3 regions of the Arthrobacter sp. B10-11 genome follow, and region 3 is predicted to be linked to each of the others. Evidence: riboswitches for the same ligand, from Rfam matches in the RefSeq annotation. Region 3 holds a riboswitch; each other region holds the start of a gene.
What was found. A riboswitch is a leader RNA that binds a small molecule or an ion and turns the genes downstream of it on or off. The one in region 3 is predicted to bind S-adenosylmethionine.

Region 1: another riboswitch for S-adenosylmethionine. It lies ahead of RW112_RS02035 (aminotransferase class V-fold PLP-dependent enzyme); the one in region 3 lies ahead of RW112_RS13440 (DUF1737 domain-containing protein).
Region 2: another riboswitch for S-adenosylmethionine. It lies ahead of metX (homoserine O-acetyltransferase MetX); the one in region 3 lies ahead of RW112_RS13440 (DUF1737 domain-containing protein).

Annotation. Positions count from the first base shown of each region.
Region 1 covers NZ_JAWMTH010000001.1:422,113-426,304, forward strand. Annotated here, with positions in the region: gene RW112_RS02025 (ribosome small subunit-dependent GTPase A) at 1-587, shown strand, start outside; gene hisN (histidinol-phosphatase) at 652-1,464, shown strand; SAM riboswitch class IV at 1,635-1,748, shown strand; gene RW112_RS02035 (aminotransferase class V-fold PLP-dependent enzyme) at 1,784-3,205, shown strand; gene RW112_RS02040 (class I SAM-dependent methyltransferase) at 3,283-4,056, shown strand; gene RW112_RS02045 (metal-dependent transcriptional regulator) at 4,102-4,192, shown strand, end outside.
Region 2 covers NZ_JAWMTH010000005.1:317,625-321,816, forward strand. Annotated here, with positions in the region: gene RW112_RS16865 (VOC family protein) at 1-612, opposite strand, end outside; gene RW112_RS16870 (bifunctional o-acetylhomoserine/o-acetylserine sulfhydrylase) at 854-2,170, shown strand; SAM riboswitch class IV at 2,262-2,377, shown strand; gene metX (homoserine O-acetyltransferase MetX) at 2,390-3,544, shown strand; gene RW112_RS16880 (MFS transporter) at 3,717-4,192, shown strand, end outside.
Region 3 covers NZ_JAWMTH010000004.1:73,510-77,701, reverse strand. Annotated here, with positions in the region: gene RW112_RS13450 (aromatic amino acid ammonia-lyase) at 1-730, opposite strand, end outside; gene RW112_RS13445 (NtaA/DmoA family FMN-dependent monooxygenase) at 735-2,030, opposite strand; SAM riboswitch class IV at 2,262-2,376, shown strand; gene RW112_RS13440 (DUF1737 domain-containing protein) at 2,411-2,743, shown strand; gene RW112_RS13435 (rhodanese-like domain-containing protein) at 2,740-3,150, shown strand; gene RW112_RS13430 (O-succinylhomoserine sulfhydrylase) at 3,151-4,192, shown strand, end outside.

The DNA.
Region 1 (4,192 bases), on a different contig from region 3:
ACCGGCACCTGGATTTTCCGGTCATCATCAGCCGCACGGCCGATGCCGCAGCTTCAGGAATCGATGCCCGCTCCGACGACGGGCTATCGGCCCGCCTCGACAGCGACGCCGTGTCGCAACTGCGGGCCCACCTCAACGGCAAGGTCACGGTCATGCTGGGTCATTCGGGCGTCGGGAAATCCACCATGGTCAATGCCCTGACCGGTGCTGAACGGGCAACCGGAGGGGTCAACGCCGTCACCGGGCGGGGGCGGCACACGTCGTCGTCGGCGCTTGCCCTCCGGATCAGCGACGCGCCCGCCGGAAGCTGGATTATCGACACACCGGGCATCCGGTCCTTCGGCCTGGCCCACGTGGATCCGGACCGGATCCTGCGTTCCTTCCCCGACCTCGAACCCGGCACGGACGCTTGCGAACGCGGCTGCAAGCATGATTCCTCCGCCATCAACTGCGGGGTGGACGCCTGGGTGGCAGAAGGAAAAGCTGGCCCGTCAGGGGCTGCGCGGCTGGCATCACTGCGCCGCCTGCTCGGCACCGATCCCCGGATGGAAGCGCAGGAAGCCAAGGAACTCGGCATCGTTTCCTAGCGGGCGAAGGGGCCAAGGACCCGACCTCCCGGCCGGCCGGCCCCGGAGACGGTAGTTTGGAACCATGACCCAACCCGCTTCGAGCTACAACGATGACCTGCGGCTCGCCCATGTCCTGGCCGACTCCGTCGACTCCCAGACCATGAGCCGTTTCAAGGCGCTGGACCTTCAGATTGAAACCAAACCGGACCTGACCCCCGTAACGGATGCCGACAAGGCAGCCGAGGAGTCCATCCGCGGCCAGCTCTCCCGCTCCCGCCCCCGGGATGCCGTCCTCGGCGAAGAGTTCGGCAGCTCAGGCCACGGTTCCCGCCGCTGGATCATCGACCCGATCGACGGCACCAAGAACTTCGTCCGCGGCGTGCCCGTGTGGGCCACCCTGATCGCCCTCGTGGACGAGGGCGAGCCGGTGGTCGGCCTGGTCAGCGCACCGGCGCTGGGCAAGCGCTGGTGGGCCGCGAAAGGCGCCGGCGCCTACATGGGAAGGTCCCTGGCTGCTGCCACGCGGCTGAAGGTGTCCAACGTGTCCAAGCTGTCCGACGCCTCCCTCTCCTATTCAAGCCTGGGCGGGTGGAAGGAGCGCGGCAACCTGGACGAATTCCTGGGCCTCACGGAGGAAGTCTGGCGGACCCGCGCCTACGGGGACTTCTGGTCCTACTGCATGGTCGCCGAGGGATCGGTGGACATCGCCTGTGAGCCGGAGCTGAACCTCTACGACATGGCCGCGCTGGTGCCGATCGTCACCGAGGCCGGCGGCCGCTTCACTTCCCTCGAGGGCGTGGACGGCCCCTTCGGCGGCAACGCCCTGGCCACCAACTCCATCCTCCACTCCGAAGTCCTCAAGCGGCTGAACCCGGACCTCGACGACCTCCTCTGATCCGCGGCCGGATCACCTATATTCCGAATAAACGACGGCGGGCGCCCCTCCCAGGGGACGCCCGCCGTCGTATATTCGACCGGAAGCCCGTTCTTCCGGCGGGCGTAACAAAGTGCTTAATAATCGCCGCCGCTTTCCCGCGGCGCCGTGAATGTCCTAATCTCGAAACAGGTCACGAGTGCCAGCGCGAAACCCCGGTTTGCTGGCCGGCAACCCTCCATTCGCGGTGGGGTGCCCCGGGTGACGACCAGGCCGGTCCGGAACGGACCCGGCAAGCGCGGATCCCCGGAGTGAGGGGTCCCTTTACAGTGAGGTCCCCATGACTACTGCCACGTTCCCCGCAACCCCCGGAACCACCACCGCCGCAGGGCTCTTGGACGAACGGTTCACCGTTGCCCGGCGCCCCCTCTCCGCAGTCACCGGAGCGGAAATCCAGGCGCCGCTGATCCAGGGCGGCCACGTCCGCTACGCGAACCTGGACTACGGCGCGTCCGCACCGGCATTGTCCGTGGTCTCCGCCTACCTCAATGAGATCCTGCCGTATTACGCCAGCGTGCACCGCGGAGCGGGCTACGCCTCGCAGATCAGCACGTCCGTGTACGAGAATGCACGGAACATCGTCCGCGGGTTCGTGGGCGGCAGGGCGGACGATTCGGTGATCTTCACCCGGAACACCACGGACTCCCTGAACCTGCTGGCGGGCTGCCTCCCGGTGGCGGACGGCCGCCACACCGGCGAGGTGCTGTACCTCGACATCGAACACCACGCCAACCTGCTCCCCTGGCAGGGCGTCCCGCACCGCAGCGTAGTGGCTTCTTCCACCCTGAAGGCCACGCTGGAGAGCCTCCGCTCCGAACTCAGCCAGGGCGACATCAGCCTGCTGGCGGTGACGGGTGCTTCCAACGTCACCGGCGAAATCCTCCCTATCCGCGAGCTGGCCGCCCTGGCCCACGAACACGGAGCAAGGATCGTTGTGGATGCAGCACAGCTGGCACCGCACCGCCGTATCGACATCGCAGCGGACGACGTCGATTACCTCGCCTTCTCGGGCCATAAGCTGTACGCGCCATTCGGCAGCGGCGTCCTGGTCGGCCGGCCGGACTGGCTCGACGCCGGGACCCCGCACCTGGCAGGAGGGGGCGCCGTCCGTGAGGCACGGCTGGACTCCGTCAGCTGGGCAACGGGACCGGCGCGGCATGAGGGCGGCTCGCCCAACGTGCTCGGAGCGGCCACGCTGGCGCGGGCCACGCAGGTCATCGGCGCCCTGGATCCGGAGCTGTGGCACGCGCATGAGAACGCCATCCGGTCCTTCCTCGTGGAGGGGCTGGGCAAGATCGACGGCGTCACCGTGCACCAGATCTTCAGCGACACGGACCAGGCCACTGACACGATCGGCGTGGTCAACTTCTCCGTGGCCGGCTACGACGCGGGCCTCGTGGCGGCCTACCTGTCCGCTGAACACGGCGTGGGCCTGCGGGACGGCCGCTTTTGCGCCCATCCGCTGCTCAAGCGGCTGGGCCTGCCGTCGGGCTCGCTGCGGGCGAGCTTCGGCGTGGGCTCCCGGTTGGAGGATGCGCAGCGCCTGCTTGCCGGCATCGAGGAACTCCGCCGGACCGGACTGGGCTGGGACTACGTGGTGGACGCGGGCCGCTGGGTGCCGGCCAACGACACCCGCAGCTACCCGGACTGGGCGCCCAACACTCCCGGCACCGCCGGCGCCGCCCCCTGCACCGACGACTAGGAACAGAAGTCCGGCGCCACCCGCGGTGCGGTAAATTCGAGGGGTAAGAATTCCAGCCTGCCCGAAGGAGACTGCACGTGGCACGGGGAGGCCCCAAACTGCACCACCAGCGCCGGTACGAGCTCGGCCAAAGCTTCCAGGACGGCGGTGAGCACTACGACCGCGTCCGGCCCGGTTATCCCGCCGACTCCGCGGACTGGCTCATCGGCAGCGTCCGCAGGGCAGGCGGCGCGTCCGACGCCGCCGACATCGGGGCCGGCACCGGAAAGTTCACGGCGTTGCTGGTCCAGCGCGGCCTGTCGGTCGCCGCCGTGGATCCCTCGGAGGACATGCTCACCCAGCTGCGGCTGGTCCTTCCGGGCGTTCCCGCGTCGGTGGGCACCGCGGAGGCCACCGGCCTCGCGGACGAAGCATTCGACGTCGTCAGCGTCGCCCAGGCCTGGCACTGGTGCGATCCGCTCCCGGCCAGCACCGAGCTTGCCCGCATTCTTCGCCCCGGCGGCGTGCTGGGCCTCCTGTGGAACCAGCTGGATACGTCCGTTCCGTGGGTGCACAGGCTTTCCCGGATCATGCACGCCGGCGATGTGCACAAGCCGGACTTCCGCCCCGTCGTCGGACCGGAGTTCAAAGAACTGGAGAGCCACCTGACACGGTGGGAAGACCCGGTGACCACCGAAGACATCATCGAGCTGGCCAAATCCCGCAGCTACTACCTCGCCGCCGGAGAGGGCACCCGGGCCAAGGTCCTCGCCAATCTGCAGTGGTACCTCCATGAACACCTGTCGCACTCCCCCTCCGACGTCCTGGGGCTGCCGTACCTGACCCAGACCTGGCGGGCGTTCAAAGCATGAGCGCCAAAGCATGAGCGCCAGGGCCAAGGCGGTAGGCTTGGAGTCGTGAAGACCAGCGCGCCCTCCTCCTCCATCGAGGACTACGTCAAGGTCATCTACTCCTTTACGGAGTGGCAGGACAAACCCATCACTTCCT
Region 2 (4,192 bases), on a different contig from region 3:
TTCGAAGGTGACGGAAAGGATTCCCGGCGTCCCTTTCGGGGCGACCCATTCAACCGCGACATCCTCCAAGGGCTTCTCGACCGGCTGACCGAGCCATTCCGTGACGCGTTCGGCCGAGCCGGCGATGGTGAGGCTGGACATCTTGACGTTGCTTGGGTAGGCGTTGGACGGGTGAAGCTCCGGGTCGCCTTCCCACTTGAGCATGTAAGGCACCTGCGGGTCTGCGATGAGGCCCAGGATGCCGATCTGCTTCCAAACGAGCTCGCGGCCGTCGGGGAACTTGCGGTTGCCGTTGACAGCCGAGCGGCCAAGGCGTTCTTCGAACGGAGCCAGGTCGTCCACTTCGACGCACCAGCCCATCCAGCCGCCGCCCGCCGCGGAGCGGGCACGTACGGCCTGCCCGAATGGCGCCTTGTCGGATGCCGGGTGGTCCAGGACCTCCACGACCTCCAGGTATTTGTGCCCGGCGAGGGGGATAATCATGTTGCGGGTGCCAAAACGGGGGTGTACCCCGCCCTTCACGGCTTCGACGCCGAGGGCGGTTGCAATACGTTCGGTGGTGGCAGCCAGGCCATCTTGTTCACAGGCGTAAGAGACGTGATCCATGCGCATGCCATCATCTTGGCACTTTGTGATGGAGCTCTCAGCTAAGGGTGCCCTAACCGTGGTGGGATGTCATTGCGGTCCGGCCTGAGGGCCCGAAATAACGCGGCCGACGTCCTTCGTCACAAACCTGTTCACACGCATTCAGCCGTTCCTACACTGAGTCCGGGTCAGGACCGCCTGGCGGCACCGGCCCTGCCATGGCAGGTCCTGCCCCGGCACAGGTGCCCTCCACAGAAGGAGCTTCCCGTTGTCCAATGCATGGTCATTCGAAACCCGTCAGATCCACGCCGGCCAGGAGCCGGACAGCGCCACCGGTGCCAGGGCACTGCCCATCTACCAGACGACGTCGTTCGTGTTCCCGAGCGCTGAAAGCGCCGCCAACCGCTTCGCACTGGCCGAACTGGCACCCATCTACACCCGCATCGGCAACCCCACCCAGGACGCCGTGGAACAGCGCGTCGCCAGCCTGGAAGGTGGACTGGCCGCGCTGCTGCTCAGCTCGGGCCAGGCCGCGGAAACGTTTGCCATCCTCAACGTGGCTGAAGCCGGCGACCACGTGGTGGCCAGTCCCAGCCTTTACGGCGGCACCTACAACCTGCTGGCCCACACCCTGAAGAAGTTCGGCGTCACCGTGACGTTCGTCGAGGATCCGGACAACCTGCAGCAGTGGGAGGACGCCGTCCGGCCCAACACCAAGCTCTTCTTCGCCGAGGTGGTGTCCAACCCGCGCCAGGATGTCCTGGATATCGAAGGCGTGTCCGGCGTTGCCCACGCGGCAGGTGTCCCGCTGATCGTGGACAACACGTTGTCCACTCCCTACCTCATCCGCCCGTTGGAATGGGGCGCCGACATTGTGGTGCACTCGGCCACGAAGTACCTTGGCGGGCACGGCAGCGCCATCGCCGGCGTGATTGTGGACTCGGGGAACTTCGACTTCGGCAAGGACCCGGCGAAGTTCCCCGGCTTCAACACCCCGGACCCCACCTACAACGGCCTTGTCTACGCGCGGGATCTCGGGGCGGAGGGTGCCTTGGGCGCGAACCTGTCCTACATCCTCAAAGCCCGCGTCCAGCTGCTGCGCGACCTGGGGTCCGCGGTTTCACCGTTCAACGCCTTCCTCATCGCCCAGGGCCTGGAAACCCTGAGCCTGCGCGTTGAGCGGCACGTCGCCAATGCGGTGGGCGTCGCCGAGTGGCTGGAGTCCAGGGACGACGTCGAATCCGTCGCCTACGCGGGCCTGCCGTCCAGCCCCTGGTATGAGCGCGGCCGCAAGTACGGGCCCAAGGGCACCGGCGCGATCGTCTCGTTCAACATCGCCGGCGGCGCGGAGGCCGGCAAGCGGTTCGTGGACGCCCTGGAGCTCCACTCCCACGTGGCAAACATCGGCGACGTGCGCTCCCTGGTCATCCACCCGGCGTCGACCACGCACAGCCAGCTGACGGCGGAACAGCAGGCCGTGGCGGGCGTGACCCCCGGCCTGGTCCGCCTCTCGGTGGGGCTCGAACACATCGATGACATCATCGCCGACCTCGACGCCGGTTTCCGCGCCGCCAAGGGCGACTGACCGCACTGACTCCCGGCGTCGTCGACGCCGGGAGTCACATTGCTGTCACAATCTTCGCCATTGCGGCGACGCATTTCGTAGACTCTCTACAGGTCATGAGTGCCAGCGACAGCCCCGGCTTGCTGGCCGGCAACCCTCCTTCCGCGGCGGGGTGCCCCGGGTGAAGACCTGGCCTGCCGGCCAGTTGGCGGCAGGCAAGCGCGAAGAAGAGGTCCTCAGATGACGATTGCCGTCACCCGCAGCGGTGTACCCGGAACCAGCAGCCCCAACGAGCCGTTCACCGCCCCCGTCCCGGACGGTACCGTCAAGTTCCTGAGCGTCGGCGGACTCGACCTGGAAGCCGGCGGCCACCTCCCGGACGTCACACTCGCCTACGAAACGTGGGGAACGCTGAACCCGGACCGTTCCAACGCCGTGCTGGTGCAGCACGCCCTGACCGGCAGCACGCATGTCACCAGGGGTGCCAGCGACGAGGAAGGCTGGTGGGAGCAGCTGGCCGGCCCGGGCGCCCCGGTTGATACGGACAAGTATTTCGTGGTCTCCATCAACATCCTGGGCGGATGTTATGGCTCCACCGGCCCGTCGACCCCGGCCCCGGACGGGAAGCCGTGGGGTTCGCGCTTTCCCCTGGTGACCCTGCGCGACACCACGGCGGCCGAAGCCCGGCTGGCAGACGCACTGGGCATCGGAAGCTGGTACGCGGTACTGGGCGGCTCCCTCGGCGGAGCCCGCGCCCTGGAATGGGCCGTGACCTACCCTGACCGCGTCCGGCGCTGCGGCGTGATAGCCAGCGGCGCCAGCAGCACCGCCGAGCAGATCGCGTTCGCGCAGGCGCAGACCCTCGCCATCCGCCAGGACGCCAACTTCAACGACGGCGACTACTACGGCAGTCCGGAACCGGAGGCCGGCCTGGCCCTGGCGCGCAGGATTGCGCACATTACGTACCGCTCCGCCGACGAACTCGCAGCCCGGTTCGGCCGCAGCCCGCAAGGCGGCGAAGCCCCGCTCCAGGCAGTGTCGCTCGGGGAGCGCGGCCGCTACCAGGTGGAGAGCTACCTCGATTACCAGGGCACCAAGCTGGTGCGCCGCTTCGATGCCAACAGCTACATCGCCATCACCGAGGCCCTCATGAGCCACGATGTGGGCCGGGGACGCGGTCCGCTTACGGAAGCACTGGCGGAGGCCAAAGCTGAGTTCTTCATCGCCGCAGTGAACACGGACCGGCTGTACTTCCCTGCACAGTCCCACGAACTCGCGGCAGCGCTCCCCGGTGACGTCCCCGTCCACGTCATCGATGCGCCCATTGGCCATGACGGCTTCCTCACCGAGATCGGCCAGCTCAGCGCGCAGCTGAGGCAGAACTTCTTCGCATAGTCCGCCGGCGAAATGTGCGTTTTTGCAGAGCTGTTCTGCAGAAAATGGCGTTGAGCCTGCGGCAATGTGAGTCCATACTCTAGGGGACCGGCGCGCGTTGGTGGTGCACATCACACGCGGCCGCTACGGAATGGTCCACATGGTGTCGACGGAGACGCCGAAGGAGTTCACAATGAGCACGCACGACTCCGCCGCAAGGCGAGTAGATGAGACTGATGTCAAGGCTTCCGGGCTGAGGAAAGTAGTGACGGCCTCCATGGCCGGCACCGTCGTTGAATGGTATGAATTCTTCCTCTACGCTTCGGCGGCCACCCTGGTTTTCGGCAAGTTGTTTTTCCCCAATTCCGGTACGGAGCTGGACGGGATCATTGCCGCCTTCGTTACCTACGCTGTGGGCTTCGTGGCCCGTCCCATCGGTGGCATCGTGTTCGGCCACTTCGGCGACAAGTTCGGCCGCAAGCAGCTGCTCCAGCTCAGCATCATCCTGGTGGGTGTTTCCACGTTCCTGATGGGCTGCCTCCCCACCTTCCAGCAGATCGGCTACTGGGCCCCGGCACTGCTGGTGTTCCTGCGGTTCGTGCAGGGCTTCGCCGTCGGCGGTGAATGGGGCGGCGCCGTGCTGCTCGTGGCCGAGCACAGCCCCAGCAA
Region 3 (4,192 bases):
GGTTGCCGCCGCCGTCGTGCCGTGCCGTCGCCTCAAGCGACAGCGCAAGCGCGGTGTCCGCAAGGTCGGCGAGCCGGAGGATGCGGTGCAGCACCAGCGCGCCCACACCGATGGAGTATGAGTTGGAGCTGACCAGGGCAAGGGCTTCCCCGGGCGCCAGTTCCAGCGGTGCCAGCCCGGCGTCGGCCAGGGCCTGCCCGCCGGGCAGCAGCTGCCCGTCCGCCGCCACCGCCTGGCCCTCCCCGATGGCGACGGCGGCCACGGCGGCGAGGTGGGTCAGGTCGGCGGAGCCTACGGAGCCGTCGCGCGGAACGGCGGGGACCACGCCGCGGTTGAGCATCTCGGCGTAAAAGCGCGCCGTTTCGGGCCGGACTCCGGAGCCGCCCCGGCTGAAGCCCACCAGCCTGGCCAGGATCACGGCACGGACCTCATCAGCGCCCAGCAGCTCGCCCACCCCGCTGTTGTGGTATCGCACTACCTGCACCTGGTACGCGAGGATCGCCTGTTCATCCACGGCGGTGTCACGCCCGGACCCCAGCAAGGTGTTGAGGCCGTAGACGCGGTGGCCGGAGTCGATGGCCCGCTGCACCACCTCGCGCGAGCGCCCCATCAGCTCCAGGGCGTCCGCGCTGAGGACGAATTTCACGTCCGGGTCAGCCGCGGCCTCGGCGATGTCCCGGGCGCGCAGGTGGGCCGTGCCGATCAGGAAGTTCCCGCTGCCGTTGCCCATGGCACTAGAAGTCCAGCAGGTTCCGGCGGAAGCCGCCGTCGCCATAGCCAGTCCGGAGCAACCCGCGGCGCCGCAGCACCGGGGCCAGGCGGTCCAGCACACCATGGACGGTGGCCGGGTCAACGAAGCCGGAGAACAGGAACCCGTCCCCGCCCACCCGGGCGCCGGTTTCCTCGAGGTAGTCGGCAATGTCTTCGGCGGTGCCGATGATGCTGTCCCCTGCGCCTCCGCTGCGGGCCGCCAGGAGCTGGCGAAGCGTGGAGCCGGGCGGACCGGCCTTGGTGAAATGGTCCAAGGTGCCCTGGTTGCTGTTGGTGGTGAGTTCGGGGAGCGGGGCGTCGAGGTCGAACTGTTTGAAGTCGATGACGGAGAGGTAGGAGATGGAGTTCAGCTGGCTGTCGATGTCACGCTGCGTCAGCTGGCGGCGCTGCTCCCCGAGCTCGTCCGCCTCGGCGCGGGAGCCCACCACGGTGGGCTTGAGGACGTACAGCACCTTGACGTCGTCGGGGTTCCGCCCTGCAGCGGCCGCCTCGGCCCGGATCGAATCGCGGTAGGCCTTCATGCCGTCCGCACCCCTCGCCAGGGCAATGGCGACATCCGCGTTGCCGCCCGCGAACGCCTTCCCCCGCGGGGACGCGCCGGCCTGCACCAGCACCGGCTCCTCGGGCACCGGCGCGGTGTTGAGCGGACCGCGGACCTTGAAGAACCGGCCGTCGTGGTTGATCGGGTGGACCTTCGTATGGTCCGCGAAGATACCGGCGTCGGCATCCTCCACGATGGCGTCCGGCTCCCAGCTGCGCCAGAGCTTGCGCACCACGTCCACGAATTCCTCCGCTTTTTCGTAGCGGAGGTCATGCTCGATCTGCTGGTCCAGTCCGTAGTTCTGCGCGGCGAGGTCGCTTCCGGAGGTCACCACGTTCCAGCCCAACTGGCCGCCGGAGAAGTGCTGCAGGGTGGCCAGCAGGCGTGCCGCGGTGAACGGCGGGTAGAAGGACGCGCTCACCGTCGGGACAATGCCGAGGTGTTCCGTGGCGGAGAGCAGGTACGGGACCAGTGCCAGCGGATCGTGCTTCGGCGCGAACGACGCCTGTGCCAGCGATACCTCGGCGCTTCCGCCGTACGTGTCCGGCACCGTGAGGGAATCCTCGATGATGAACAGGTCCAGCCCGGCCCGTTCGAATTCACGCACGGCATGCTGGTACACGGCCGGTTTCTTCCAGTCGTACCCGATGCCGTAGCCGGGCGTGCCCCAGCCCTGGACGCCAAAGCCGTGGCCCACAAACCAACCGAAGTGCAGCATGGGACTGACTGTATTCCCGTTGGATTCATTCACGGCTGCCTGATTTCATCCGGCGTTACAGCGGTTCATTTCCCGTCATTATCCTCCCGGCAAGGGTTTTTGTAACTGCACCGCGGCGCCGGGCGCACGCGCAGGGACAGGGCACCGGCGGCGCGGCAATGCCGTGTCCCGTTACGGAAGATGACGACGACGGCGGTGCGGGCCGCCGTCGTAAGTGTTACGTTTTTCGGGAGTAATGAGAACCGGTGACAAGCCCTGACTGGCCGGTCGGCAACCCTCCTTCCGCGGCGGGGTGCCTCAGGTGAATACTCGGCATATCGAACCATTCGACCTGCAAGCGTGAGAGAAGGAGATCCGTCGTGTCTGACGCACCCGCATCACTGGCCCCGGCTACCGAACCGGCCCCCGCCGGCCAGGAACGTCCGGCCCAGGACCTGCCCCAGGAAAAGCTGGCGTACCGGCTCATCACCGGCCCCGATGACCGTTCGTTCTGCGAGCGCATCTCCGCGGCCCTGGCCGACGGCTATGTTTTGCACGGGAGCCCGGCGGCCACGTTCAACGGCAGCAGCGTGATCGTGGCACAGGCCGTGGTCCTGCCGGCAGCCATCGCCAGCTCAGATGCCGCAGTGGCAACCGCGGTGGACGAACTTGAGTTCGACGCCGAATTCCCGGCGGACGGGTTCGAGGACGAAGCTTTCGAGGGGCACGCGTGAGCTACGCCGGAGACCTGAGCCCGCAGGACGCCTGGGCCAAGCTGGAGCAGGGCGCAGTCCTGGTGGATGTCCGCACCGAAGGCGAGTGGGCGCACATCGGCATCCCGGACACGAAGGCTACGGACAACGATCCCCTCTTCATCCAGTGGACCTTCCCGGGCGGCATCCCCAACCCGGATTTTGTCGACCAGCTGAAGCAGCAGGCACCGGAGGACACCGGCGTCGAACTGGTGTTCCTCTGCCGTTCAGGCGTCCGCTCGGTCGCCGCGGCAATCGCTGCCACACAGGCCGGCTTCACCGCCTACAACGTCCTCGAAGGCTTTGAAGGCGAACCGGACCGTTACGGCGAGCGAACCGTCAATGGCTGGAAAAACCGCGGACTGCCCACCAACCTCGGAAAGAACTAAGTGACTTTCAATCCCGACGCCGCCGGCTGGAGCCCCGATACCCAGGCTGTCCGCGGCGGCCTTGACCGCACCAACTTCCAGGAGACGGCGGAGCCGATCTTCCTCAACTCCGGCTTTGTGTACGAATCCGCGGCAGCGGCCGAACGCGCCTTCACCGGCGAAGACGAACGGTTTGTGTACTCCCGCTACGGCAACCCGTCGGTGGCCACGTTCCAGGAGCGGCTGCGCCTGCTCGAGGGCACGGAGGCGTGCTTTGCGACGGCGTCCGGCATGTCCGCCGTGTTCACGGCCCTCGGTGCGCTGCTGGCTGCCGGCGACCGCGTGGTGGCCGCCCGCTCGCTGTTCGGCTCCTGCTTTGTGATCCTGAACGAGATCCTGCCCCGCTGGGGCGTCGAAACGGTGTTCGTGGACGGCCCTGACCTGGACCAGTGGCGGGCCGCTTTGGCGGAGCCGACGACCGCCGTCTTCTTCGAGTCGCCGTCCAACCCGATGCAGGAGATCGTGGACATCGCCGCCGTCAGCGAACTGGCCCACGCGGCCGGGGCGACGGTCGTCGTCGACAACGTCTTTGCCACTCCGCTGCTGCAGCGCTGCGGCGAGCTCGGCGCGGACGTGATTGTGTACTCCGGCACCAAGCACATTGACGGCCAGGGACGGGTCCTCGGCGGCGCCATTCTGGGCACCAAGGAGTTCATCGACGGCCCGGTCAAGCAGCTCATGCGCCACACCGGGCCTGCACTGTCGGCGTTCAACGCCTGGGTCCTGACCAAGGGCCTGGAAACCATGGCGCTGCGCGTCAACCATTCCTCCGCCTCGGCGCTCCGCCTGGCCGAATGGCTGGAGGGGCAGCCGGCTGTCAGCTGGGTCAAGTACCCGCTGCTGAAGTCGCACCCGCAGTACGAGCTGGCCGCCAAGCAGATGAAGGCCGGCGGCACCGTGCTCACGCTGGAGCTTTCGCCGTCGGCGGGCCGCACGGCGAAGGAGGCGGCCTTTGCGCTGCTGGACGCGCTGCGGATCATCGATATCTCCAACAACCTGGGCG